2 regions of the Comamonas antarctica genome follow, and region 2 is predicted to be linked to the other one. Evidence: predicted binding sites of a transcription regulator. Region 2 holds the regulator's gene; the other holds the start of a gene.

Region 1 (6,316 bases), 590 kb from region 2:
CGTGCTGGGCGTGTTCCGCGCATTGGCCGAGCTGCGCCCCGCGATCAATGTGGTCGGCCTGATTCCCGCCTGCGAGAACATGCCCGATGGCCGTGCGGTCAAGCCTGGCGATGTGGTCACCAGCATGAGCGGCCAGACCATCGAGGTGCTCAATACCGACGCCGAGGGCCGGCTGGTGCTGTGCGATGCGCTGACCTACGTGGCGCGCTTCAAGCCCCGCGCCGTGATCGATATCGCCACCCTCACGGGCGCCTGCGTGGTGGCGCTGGGCGGCCTGCGCAGCGGCCTGTTCTCCAATGACGAGGCCCTGGCCCAGGCGCTGGAGAACGCCGGCGAAGCATCGCAGGACCTGTGCTGGCGCATGCCGCTCGACGACGAATATGCGGAAGGCCTGAAGAGCAACTTTGCCGATATGGGCAACGTGGCCGGCCGTGCGGGCGGCGCGGTGACGGCGGCCAAGTTCCTGCAGCGCTACGTCGGCGACATGGCATGGGCGCATCTGGACATCGCTGGCACGGCGTGGAAGGGCGGCACCGCCAAGGGTTCTACCGGACGTCCCGTGGGCCTGCTGGTGCATTACCTGCTGGACGCCGCCCAGACGGCGGCGCCGGCCAAGCCTGCCAAGCCGGCCAAGGCCGCGAAGCCGGCGAAGTCCGCCAAGGTACTGGCATCGCCCGATGCGGCAGCTGCGGTCAAGGCGGTCAAGGCCGTCACCGCCGAGGCCGAGGCGCCGGACGCTGCGTCCGGACCCCTGGTTTGAGCCAGTACAGCGCTCAGGCCATGACCGAAGTCGCCTTCCACTTCAATGCGCCGGACCGGCTGGCCTATGTCTGCCGCTTCGTGCGCAAGGCCATGCGCAATGACGTGCGCGTGGTGGTGACCGGACCGCAGGCGGTGACGCAGGCGCTGTCTTCCATGCTGTGGAAGATGCCGCCGACCGAGTTCCTGGCCCATGCCTGCGAGGGCGATGACGCGCAGGTGTTTGCGGCATCGCCCGTGGTGCTGGTGCAGGATGAGCGTTGCGCGCCGCACCGGGACCTGCTGCTCAACCTGTGGGAGCAGGTGCCCGCGCACTTCGCGCCGTTTGCGCGTGTGGTCGAGGTGGTCAGTGCGCACGACGAGCAGGACCGGGCGCAGGCCCGGCTGCGCTGGAAGCACTATGCGGGCCTGGGCCTGCCCATCGTGCGCCACGATCTGGTGTTGAAGGGGGCATGATGGGCTTTGCTGGCAAACCACCGCCGCGCTATGTGCCGACCTTGACCGAAGTGGTCAACGAGCCCGAGGCGCTCGCCATCGGGCCGGAGGCCGCGGTTCATCGCGCCGACCCGCTACCGGAGCCCGTGCCGGAGTGGGAATCCTCATCTGTGCCCGAGCAAGAACCATGGTCTGCGCCTCAGGCCGAGTTCGGGCCGGAGCCGGAACCCGAGCCTGAGCCCGAACCAGAGCTCGCACCGCCCGAATCCGCGGCGCCGCTGCGCGCTGCCGCGCCGGTGGTGCGTCCCGAGGCCGAGACCTGGCTCCATGCCGAGGAACTGCTGGTGCAGCGTCTGCTCGAACGCGTGGACCAGGTGCTCGATGAGAGGCTGCGCGAGACCATCGCCCAGGTGGTGCAGGCGCAGACGCGCTCGCTCACGCTGCGCCTGCAGGAGGAACTCGAGTCCGTGGTGCGCCAGACGGTGCAGGAGGCCGTGGCGCACGAGCGCCTGGAGCAGGGCGCCCGGGCCCGGGGTTGATGCACCGCCGCGCGCGCAGCCCGGCTGCGCGGCGCGGCGCTGGCTTCAGCGTGCCGCCAGCTGGAAGTCGGGGTTGACGATCTGCGTCGGCGCGCCGTTGATGAAGTTGACCACGTTGTCGAAGGCCGCGCCGAAATACAGCTCGTAGCTGTCCTGCTCGACATAACCCAGGTGCGGCGTGCAAATGCAGTTCTCCATGCGCAGCAGCGCGTGGCCCTGCAGGATGGGCTCGCTTTCAAACACATCGATGGCCGCCATGCCGGGACGGCCGCGCTGCAACGCCGCAACCAGCGCATCGGCCTCGATCAGCTCGGCGCGCGAGGTGTTGACCAGCAGCGCCGTGGGTTTCATCAGCGACAGATCGTTCAGCGTGATCATGTGCTCGGTGGCTTCGTTCAGGCGCAGGTGCAGCGAGACCACATCGCACTGGGCGAAGAAATCCTCGCGCGAGGTCGCGGCCTGGTAGCCGTCGGCCAGCGCCTGGGCGCGCGATGCATCCCGCCCCCAGACGCGCACGTTCATGCCGAATGCGCGGCCGTAACCGGCCACGATGCGGCCAATGCGCCCATAGCCCCAGATGCCCAGCGTGCGCCCGCGCAGTACATTGCCCAGGCCGAAGTTCGGCGGCATCGATGCGGCCTTGAAGCCTGACTGCTGCCAGGCACCATGCTTGAGGTTGGCGATGTACTGTGGCAGCCGGCGCATCGCGGCCATGATCAGCGCCCAGGTCAGCTCGGCGGGCGCGACCGGCGAGCTCACGCCTTCGGCGATGGCAATGCCGTGGTCGGTGCAGGCCTGCACGTCGATGTGGCTGCCGACCCGGCCAGTCTGGGCAATCAGCTTGAGCCGCGGAAGCTTCTCGATCAGCTGGCGCGTGATCGCCGTTCTGTCGCGGATCAGCACGATGATGTCCGCGTCGCGCAGCCGCACCGACAGCTGGCCCAGGCCCTTGACGCTGTTGGTATATACCTTGGCATTGAAGGCGTCCAGGCGGCTCGCGCACTGCAGTTTGCGTACAGCGTCTTGGTAGTCGTCCAGGATGACAATGTTCATGACGGGCTCCCAGCTCACAGGCTATGGGTAGGTGGTGGCGACCCGGGCCCGTGCCTGTGCGTGGCAGGCTGGCCCGGGGCTGAAAAGAGTGGAAGCAGGCGGCGTCGCCCGCGACCTGCATGCGTTTCGCCCGCCGCCGGCAGGCAATTTTCCGGATGGCCCATTGTCCCGCATGCGCTCAGGCCTTCACGCCGGCGACGCCATGGGCACGGCCTGAATCGCGGGGTTGATTGTTACAGATTGGCTGGGCATGTAGCAAGGCGTGTAATGGCCACTCATGGAGATGCGTATGACGCCACAGGATGCGGCGCGCGTGAGTGGCCGCCCGGCGCCTGGAGTTCACGGGTCGATGCCATATTGCGCGCGGAAAGCGGTCTCGAGATCTGCGCAGTCCTGCAGCGTGAGGTCGGCCCGCTTGCGGTCCTCGGGAGCGCGCGCGACTTCCTTGTTGCAGACCTTGATGGCTTCGCGCGCGACCCACTGCTCGTTGCCTTCGGGCGTGGACAGCAGCGAGCCGATCAGCATCAGCAGCGCAAATGCGCCTACCGGCAAGCCGATGAGCCAGGGCACGAGGCGGCTGCGCGCGGCGGGCGCCGCATGGATGGCGGGTTGTTTCCCGCACTGGGGGCAAGGCAGGCTGCTGTCGGCCAGTGCATGGCCGCAGGTGGGGCAGATAGGAGTGGGCATACCGCATTATGGGCGCAGCCCTCACGCTCCATGGCCGGCTTCAGGCAGCGGGCGCGTTGTTGCGCCGGTTGGTCCAGGAATCGACGATCAGCCGCTGGCCCATTTCATTGGCGCAGCGCAGGTGCAGCAGGATGCTGCCGCCCTTGCCGTCGTAGCGCACGGCCGAAGTGGTCAGCGGCTGGCCGCAGGAAAAGCAGGCGAAGCCATGTTCATGGGCTTGCAGGGGCAGGTCGGGAATGCGGGTGATATCGGCAACGTAGGTCATGTAATTCCTTGTGCCTTCCCTATCGGCCGTTGGCGCGCGTACTGTAGGGTGCTGGTTGCCGGGGCGCACGACACTCGATCCATAGGGTCACTTGCACACTCGCTGCGACGCGGCGCGCACACCGATAGAATTGACCCGGGACAATGCGCCATCGCCGGCGGTGTGCTATTTGGCGCGCAAGGTCCTGACTGCACTCCCCGCGCCCTGAATCAGCGCGGTTTTTTCTTGAGAGTGTTCAGATATTTCAGACAATCTTGAAAATTGTGCCTTCCTGCCGCAGACGGTCTGCACAGCGCACCTGATATGAGCCGAGTGATGACCTGATGACCAGTAGCCAGCCCCTTTACGACTTGGAACCCCTGCTGCACTTGATGCTGATCGGCGCGGTGATTGCACTGGCGCCGCTGGCCTGGGTCTGGTTTCGCAACCGCCAGCATGGCCCGGCCGAACGTCTGCTGGCACTGAGTGTCTTCACGCTGTTCCTGACCTTCGATCTGGTGATGTTCGGGGCGTTCACGCGCCTCACGGACTCGGGCCTGGGCTGCCCCGACTGGCCCGGTTGCTACGGCAACGCGAGCCCGCTGGGCGCGCATGTCGAAATCACGGCGGCGCAGACCGCGATGCCGACCGGGCCGGTGACCCATGGCAAGGCCTGGGTGGAGATGATCCACCGCTACCTCGCAACCGGAGTGGGCGTGCTGATCATTGCGCTGACGCTGCTGAGCTGGCGCCTGGCACGCAGGATGCCGCTGTCCGCGGGCCGCAGTCCGTGGTGGCCCACCGTGAGCCTGGTCTGGGTGTGCATCCAGGGAGCGTTCGGGGCGCTCACGGTGACCGAAAAACTGTTTCCTGCCATCGTGACCCTGCATCTGCTGGGCGGCACGGTGCTGCTGGCGCTGCTGTGCGTGCCCGCCGTGGCGCACGGCCTGGCCGTGCGGGGGCGCGCGCCCGAGCCGCTGGCCCCCTGGCTGCGCCGCGCCCTGGCTGGCGGCTTGGCGCTGCTGACGCTGCAGATCGCGCTCGGCGGCTGGGTCAGCACCAACTACGCGGTGCTCGCCTGCACCACCTTCCCGACCTGCCAGGGCAGCTGGTGGCCGGCAATGAATTTCTCCCAGGCATTCGAGATCTGGCGGCCGCTGGGCATGCTCAAGGATGGCAGCCATCTCGATTTCGAGGCCCTGACCGCCATCCATTACCTGCACCGCCTGGCCGCCTATGTCGTGGTGCCGGTGCTGGTGGCGCTGGTCTTTGCGCTGCGCCGCGGCCAGGCGCTTGCGCGCCAGCGCCGCTGGCTGGCCATCCTGCTGCTGCTGCAGGTGATGACCGGCTTGTCGAACGTTCTTTTTGACTGGCCGCTGCTTGCCGCCGTGCTGCACACCGGAGGCGCTGCGGCGCTGGTGGGCGTACTGGTCTGGAGCCTGGCGGCCAGCCGCACCTCTCGCGCGGACCCGGAGCTGCGCCAATCTCCCCCGAAGAAAGCCTTCGCTCGCGCATGACCACGGATACCCTGCTTTCCCCCGCTTCCCGCTTCTCCCAGTTCTACGCCCTGACCAAGCCCAGGGTGGTGCAGCTGATCGTGTTCTGCGCGCTGATCGGCATGGTGCTTGCCGTGCCCGGCTGGCCTTCGGCGCAGCAGTGGCTGCACATGGCGGTGTCGTGCATCGGCATCTGGCTGGTGGCGGCCGCGGCCGCGGCCTTCAACTGCCTGGTGGAAAAGCACATCGATGCGCGCATGCAGCGCACCTCGTGGCGTCCGACGGCGCGCGGCGAGCTGTCGAGTTCGCAGGCACTCGCATTTTCGGCCGCGCTGTGCACGGCGGGATCGGTCATCCTGTTCATCGGCAGCAATCCGCTGACGATGTGGCTCACACTCGCCACCTTTGTCGGCTATGCGGTCATCTATACCGTGGTGCTCAAGCCGCGCACGCCGCAGAACATCGTCATTGGCGGGGCTTCGGGCGCGATGCCGCCGGTGCTGGGCTGGGCCGCCATGACCGGTCAGGTCGGGCCCGAGGCCTTGATCCTGTTCCTGATCATCTTCCTCTGGACGCCGCCGCATTTCTGGGCACTGGCGCTGTACCGCGTGGAGGACTACCGCAAGTCGGGCCTGCCGATGCTGCCCGTGACGCATGGCAGCGAGCACACGCGGCTGCAGATCCTGCTCTACACGGTGGTGCTGTTTGCCGCCTGCCTGCTGCCCTTCCTCTACGGCATGAGTTCCTGGCTCTACCTCGCGGCCGCGGTGATCCTGGGCGCGGGATTCTGCGCCTACGCCTGGCGCCTGCGCCGCGCGTATTCGGACGCGCTGGCCTGGCGCACTTTCCGTTTCTCGCTGGTGCACCTGAGCCTGCTGTTCGCGGCGCTGCTGGTGGACCACTACCTGTTCTTCTGAGGAAGGCCACGCCATGGACACCCGCCTGCTGCTTCTGGTCGAGGATGACGACGCATTTGCGCGCACCCTGGCGCGCTCCTTCGAGCGGCGTGGCTACCAGGTGCTGCGCGCGGCCAGCGCCGATGAGGTCAAGGCCTTGCTGCAAGAGCACCGGCCCGGCTATGCGGTCATGGACTTGAAGCTCGC
Region 2 (6,316 bases):
GGAAGCAACGATGTCGCTGCGGTCGGGAAAATAACGGATGGCATCCAGCCCGAGCGCCTGGACGGTCTGGAGCTGGCTATCGGAGGCAATGCGAAAGCTGTTGACGGGAAAAGGATGGCGCATCCAGCCGACTTCCAGCTGGATGTACATGCCTACGCGCAAGGCTTGCGGATTGATCAGGACAGATGAGTTCACACTGAAAGCGTACTGTACAAAAGGTTGCACAACTGCCCGTTTGTTTCGACGATTATCGCCAGTTCTTGAGGGGTGGGCGTGGCTTTGCGATAGTGTGCAGCTTTTTTGCACCGGGCCAGGCGATCATGCGCCAGTTGAAGGAACCCGCGAGACAGGCGTCAGCGGGGCCACTGATGGGGCCTGATGCAGCACCGCGCTGCCCGGCATTGCGCTGCCCGGCATTACGCTGCCCGGCATTGCGATGCCCGGCCTAGCGGCACCAAAGCGAAGGCTTGTAGACCAGGTCCATCCACAGCGCCCAGGCGGCCACGCCAAACAGCAGCAGCCCTGCGGCGCGGCTGCCCCAATGCGCGCGCAAGCCATTGAGCCGGCCGCGCAGACGGCCCCAGAGCCAGGGGGCGGCCAGCAGCCAAAGCCCGCTGCCCAGCGCAAATGCCGCCATGGACAACGCACCCGCCAGCGCCCCGCCGCTGAGCGCGGCCACGAGCAGCGCCGAATACAGCAGGCCGCAGGGCATCAACGCCCAGACGAAGCCCGAGGCAAAGCTGCCTCCCGGCGCCGCCACCACGGGCTGCACGCGCCGCCACAGCGCGCGGCCCGCGCCTTCGATCCATGCTGGCTGGCGCGCCTGCACCATCATCAGGATGCCCCAGAGCATGATGCCCAGATGCATGAAGGTCCAGACCGGCTGCATGGCCGTGGTGCGCATATTGAGCCAGGCCAGCCCTTCGACCGCGACGGCGGCCAGCGCGCCCAGGCTGGCGTAACCTGCGACCCGGCCCGCGTGAAACAGCGTGCCGCGCAGCCATAGCCGGCTGCGCCGGCCATGCACCTGCACCACGCTGCCCCCCGTGGCCCCCGCCGACGTGACCACGGCGCAGGGCGCGGCGCACATGGCAAGGCAATGCGGGCCGCCCATGAGGCCCATCACGGCAGCAGTCCAGATCAGGCTAAGCAACATGGTGGCAGGAAAGAGGGGTGGAAAGACGGCGCTGCGGCCGTCCAGGCTGCGGCCAGCTTAACCTGACGCGCGGCAAAAAAACCTAGGGATGCTTTGCACAAACCTCGCGAGCCGTGCTGCCAACAGCCGCAGGGATTTGTGCAGAGGTACCTAGATGATGCGTGAAAACCGTGCGCGGTTGCGGTCGGCCTGCAAATAGCGGTCGAACGTCATGGCTACTGCGCGCACGAAATACCAGCCCATCGCGGTCACGCGCAGGCTTTCGGCGTCGATTTCCACCATGCCCTGGGACTGCAACTCGGCCAGCATCTCCAGTTCGGCTGCGAAATAGCGCCGCGAATCGATCAGCCAGGCCTGGTCCAGCGCCTCGAACAGCACTTCGCCCTGGCACATCAGCGCCATGATCACGGCGCGCCGGATCAGGTCGTCGCGGCCCAGCGCCAGCCCGCGCACCACGGGCAGCCGGCCCTGGTCGAGGAAGTCGTAGTACTCGTCGAGGTCCTTCGCATTCTGGCTGTAGGTCGCCCCTACCCGGCCGATGGCCGAGACGCCCAGCGCAATCAGGTCGCAGTCGGGCTGGGTGCTGTAGCCCTGGAAGTTGCGGTGCAGGCGTCCCTGGCGCTTGGCCACGGCCAGCGCGTCCGTGGGCAGCGCGAAATGGTCCATGCCCACATAGACATAGCCGGCCTGCTCGAAGCTCTCCAGCGCGCGCGCCAGCATCGCCAGCTTGGCGGCCGCGCCCGGCAGCGCCGCGGTATCGATGCGCCGCTGCGGCTTGAAGCGCTCGGGCAGGTGGGCATAGGCATAGAGCGCGATGCGGTCGGGCCGCAGCTCGCCGACCTGGGCCAGCGTGCGCTCGAACGACTGCGGCGTCTGGCATGGCAGGCCGTAGATCAGGTCGACATTGACCGATTCGAAACCCAGCGCGCGCGCCGCCTGCACCAGCGCGAAGACCTGGCTCGCCGGTTGCTCGCGGTGCACGGCCTTCTGCACGTCGGCGTCGAAGTCCTGCACGCCGAAGCTCAAGCGGTTGAAGCCCAGCTGCGCCAGATAGGCCAGGCGTTCGGGCGTGACGGTGCGCGGATCGACCTCGATCGAATACTCGCCGCCGGGCTGGAAGTTGAAATGGCTGCGCAGCAGCGCCATCAACTCCGCCAGGCCGGCGTCGCTCAGAAAGGTCGGCGTGCCGCCGCCCAGATGCAGCTGGCTCACGGGCTGGCCGGTGCCGCAGTGTTCGGTATGCAGCGCGATCTCGCGCGCCAGGTATTGCAGATAGGTCTGCGCGCGCTCGGGATGGCGCGTGACGATCTTGTTGCAGGCGCAGTAGTAGCACAGCGACTCGCAAAACGGGATGTGCACATACAGCGACAGCGGCCGCGCCAGACCGGGCGCGCCCTGGCGGCGCTGCTGAAGCGCCAGGATGTAGTCCTCCTGGCCGAAGGCCTCGACAAAACGGTCGGCGGTAGGGAACGAGGTATAGCGCGGGCCCGGCACGTCAAAGCGCTGCAACAGCTCGGGGGTGATTGCGGTCATGGGGGGTTTCCTTGGGCTTTGGGCTACTGTGCCGCAAGGCACCCTGCCGGACCTTGATGTCGATCAAGACTTGCGCACGCCACGCCTGCGACAATTTGATGCATGTCAGCGGCGGCCAGAGGTATCGGACGCTGCACGCGCCGGCGTTCCATGCGATAAAGGGGGTTGGCCCCGTCCACCCCGAGGTCCCATCAATGAGTCTACAAGCGATCAAAGCCTCCTGTTCCAACTGCAACCTGCGCGAGCTGTGCCTGCCCATCGGCCTGAACGAAGACCAGATGCAGCGCATCGACACCATCGTCGCGGTGCGGCGCAAGGTCAAGCGCGGCAGCCTGCTGTTCCACAACGGCGAGCCGTTTTCCTCGCTGTACGCGATCCGCACGGGCTTTTTCAAGACCTGCGTGGCGACCGAAGACGGCCGCGACCAGGTCACCGGGTTCCAGATGGCCGGGGAGATCATCGGCCTCGACGGCATCGTCAACGACCGCCATACCTGCGACGCCGTGGCGCTCGAGGACGCCGAAGTCTGCGTGATGCCGTTCGACCGGCTGGAGGAGCTCTCGCGCGAGGTCACGGTGCTGCAGAACCACGTGCACAAGGTCATGAGCCGCGAGATCGTGCGCGAGCATGGCGTCATGCTGCTGCTGGGCAGCATGCGGGCCGAGGAACGGCTCGCGGCCTTTGTGCTGAACCTGGTGCAGCGCCTGCATGCGCGCGGCTTCTCGCAGTCGGAACTGGTGCTGCGCATGACGCGCGAGGAAATCGGCAGCTACCTGGGCCTCAAGCTTGAAACCGTGAGCCGCACCTTCTCGAAATTCGTCGAGGACGGCATCGTCGAGGTCAAGCAGCGGCATATCCGCATCCTGGATACGGACGCACTCAAGCGCATCGTCAACAGCCAGCGCTGCGACTAGGCGTCGTCTCAGGAAGGACGCACCGGGGTGCGGCGGCGATGCCGCAGGGGCCCTTCACTGCCCCAGCTGTTGACCTCGGCCGGGCGCAGGCCGAGCAGACAGGTCAAGGCCCCGGCGGCGCTGATGACCAGCCAGAACACGAAGAAGGACAGCGTGTAGAAAGCCTGCCGGCTCCAGTCGAGCGCGGCGCCCTGCCACTGGATCTGGGCGGGATCGACCACGGCAAACACCAGCATTTCCATTGCGCAGGCAGCGAGAAATGCCGGCCAGAGAATCCACATCAAGCGTCTTGCCCACATCGGGAACTCCTTTTGCAGCCAGGCTTTCATTCTGCCGGCAAGCACGCAGGAGGACGCTGCGGAAAACCCGCGGACGGGTTTCAGCGGTCGACGGGCGCGAGTTCGGCCGGGGTGGCCGCATGGTTGCGGCCGGTCATCGCGGGCGCCAGGCGCATGTCGGGGGTCTCTGACAGCGTCTTGTTGATCTCGCTGCCGTGGCGGTAGTAATCCGGGTCGATCACCGGATCGGGGTGCGTGGCGGCAATCCAGAAGGTGACCACGCCCGCCACGACCACGACGGCCGGGCCGCCGATGACCATCCAGACGAAACCGAATTTCCACCAGGGGCGGGGATCGTGTGCGGGAGAGGTTTTCTGTGTCATGGGGGGCTTTCAATGGGGCGCCCAGCGCGCGGCACGCTGAACGGAAAAAGGGCGATGCACGCGCATCGCCCCCGGCCTGGCGTGCTCAGTGAGCAGCGCCTGCCTTGTTGGAGAGGCTCCAGACATAGGACGTCAGGACGCCGATCTGGCCTTCGGTCAGCTTGTCCTTTTGCGCCGGCATCTGGTTTTGCTTGCCGTGGGTGACGATGTCGATGATCGCCGCCTCACCCCAGCCGTGCAGCCAGACGTCGTCGGTCAGGTTGGGCGCGCCCATGGCCTGGTTGCCCTTGCCGTCCATGCCGTGGCAGGCCGCGCAGGCCGTGAAATGCGACTTGCCCAGCGAGGCGCGCAGCGAGTCGTTCGGGCTGCCCGACAGGCTCAGCACGTAGTGCGCCAGGTTGCGCACGTCTTCGGGCGTGCCCACCGCAGCGGCCATCGGCGGCATGATGCCGAAACGGCCTTCGGTGATGGTCTGCTGGATCTGCTCGGGCGCGCCGCCATGCAGCCAGTCGCCATCCGTCAGGTTGGGAAAGCTCTTGCCGCCACGCGCGTCCGAGCCATGGCACTGCGCGCAGTTGTTCATGAACAGGCGCTCGCCAATGGCCATCGCCTGCGGATCCTCGGCGCGCTGCTCGGGCGTCATGCCCGCGAAGCGCGCATACAGCGGCTCGATCTGCGCCTTGGCCTTGGCCATCTCGGCCTCGTAGGCGCCGACTTGCGACCAGCCGAGCTTGCCCGACATCGATCCCAGGCCCGGATAGGCCGCGAGATAGACGATGCCGAAGATCACGGTGATCACGAACAGCCAGACCCACCAGCGCGGCAGCGGGTTGTTCAGCTCGCGCAGGTCGCCGTCCCAGACATGGCCGGTGGTGCTGTCTTCGGCGGACACGACCTTCTTGCGGCCCGTGAAGAACAGCAGCAACGCGCAAAACAGGATGCCGCCGAGGGTCAGTACGATCACGAAGATCGACCAGAAATTGTTTACGAAATCGCTCATGGGTGGTTCTCGTTATGCAGGCAGGACGCTTCAGTCCTGCGCGAACGGCAGTTGCGCTGCCTCGTCGAAGCGTGCCTGGTTGCGGCGGGCATAGGCCCACCACCAGATGCCGACAAAGATGGCAAACGACGCCAGCGTGACCACGATGCGCATGGTAGTGATGATGTCCATGTGTGGCCTCCCTACTTGAGCGCGGTGCCCAGCACCTGCAGATAGGCGATCACGGCTTCCATTTCCGTCTTGCCCTTGACCTCATCGGTCGACGCCTTGATCTCGTCGTCCGTGTACGGCACGCCGACCTTGCGCAGCGCGGTCATGTGCGAAGCAATGGTCGCGTGGTCCGCCGGCGTCTTCTCCAGCCACGAGTAGGCCGGCATGTTCGACTCGGGCACCACGTCGCGCGGGTTGTTCAGGTGGATGCGGTGCCATTCGTCGCTGTACTTGCCGCCCACGCGGTGCAGGTCGGGTCCGGTGCGCTTCGAGCCCCACTGGAACGGGTGGTCATAGACGAACTCGCCGGCCACCGAGTAGTGGCCATAGCGCAGCGTCTCGGCGTAGAACGGGCGGATCATCTGCGAGTGGCAGTTGTAGCAGCCTTCGCGCTGGTAGATGTCGCGGCCGACCAGCTGCAGCGAGGTGTAGGGCTTGACGCCCTGCACCGCCTCGGTGGTGGACTTCTGGTAGAACAGCGGCACGATCTCGGCGAGGCCGCCGATAGCCACCGTCAGCAGCGTCAGCACGATCAGCCAGAAGTTGCTGGTTTCGACCTTCTCGTGGGAGAAGCCGCTGGTTTTCTTGTTTTGTTCAGACATGTGGGCTCCTCAGGCGTGCGACGGGTTCACTGCGGGAATCAGCACCTTGACCGAGCGGCCGTTGATGGCAGTCATCCAGGTGTTCCAGGCCATGACCAGCATGCCGCCCAGGTACAGCAGGCCGCCGACCACGCGGATCACGTAGAACGGATAGGTCGCCTTGACGCTTTCCACAAAGGTATAGGTCAGCGTGCCGTCGGGGTTGACCGCACGCCACATCAGGCCCTGCATCACGCCGGC

The links. The regulator FNR, encoded in region 2, switches genes on or off when oxygen is low (the NO sensors DNR and NnrR bind a similar motif). The targets are predictions, from matches to a motif close to TTGATNNNNATCAA.
Region 1: HUK68_RS09765 (COX15/CtaA family protein) is a predicted target of FNR. The motif match lies at 3,869-3,882, and genes of this name have one in related genera.

The regions. Positions count from the first base shown of each region.
Region 1 is NZ_CP054840.1:2,053,858-2,060,173, reverse strand. Features, by position in the region: gene HUK68_RS09795 (leucyl aminopeptidase) at 1-760, shown strand, start outside; gene HUK68_RS09790 (DNA polymerase III subunit chi) at 781-1,215, shown strand; gene HUK68_RS09785 (hypothetical protein) at 1,212-1,733, shown strand; gene HUK68_RS09780 (D-2-hydroxyacid dehydrogenase family protein) at 1,779-2,786, opposite strand; gene HUK68_RS09775 (hypothetical protein) at 3,126-3,473, opposite strand; gene HUK68_RS09770 (hypothetical protein) at 3,514-3,738, opposite strand; gene HUK68_RS09765 (COX15/CtaA family protein) at 4,062-5,234, shown strand; gene cyoE (heme o synthase) at 5,231-6,130, shown strand; gene HUK68_RS09755 (response regulator transcription factor) at 6,144-6,316, shown strand, end outside.
Region 2 is NZ_CP054840.1:2,645,305-2,651,620, forward strand. Features, by position in the region: gene HUK68_RS12245 (cyclic di-GMP phosphodiesterase) at 1-195, opposite strand, end outside; gene HUK68_RS12250 (sulfite exporter TauE/SafE family protein) at 446-1,156, opposite strand; gene hemN (oxygen-independent coproporphyrinogen III oxidase) at 1,307-2,689, opposite strand; gene fnr (fumarate/nitrate reduction transcriptional regulator Fnr) at 2,884-3,603, shown strand; gene HUK68_RS12265 (hypothetical protein) at 3,612-3,932, opposite strand; gene HUK68_RS12270 (FixH family protein) at 3,983-4,264, opposite strand; gene ccoP (cytochrome-c oxidase, cbb3-type subunit III) at 4,350-5,264, opposite strand; gene HUK68_RS12280 (cbb3-type cytochrome oxidase subunit 3) at 5,295-5,435, opposite strand; gene ccoO (cytochrome-c oxidase, cbb3-type subunit II) at 5,447-6,076, opposite strand; gene ccoN (cytochrome-c oxidase, cbb3-type subunit I) at 6,086-6,316, opposite strand, start outside.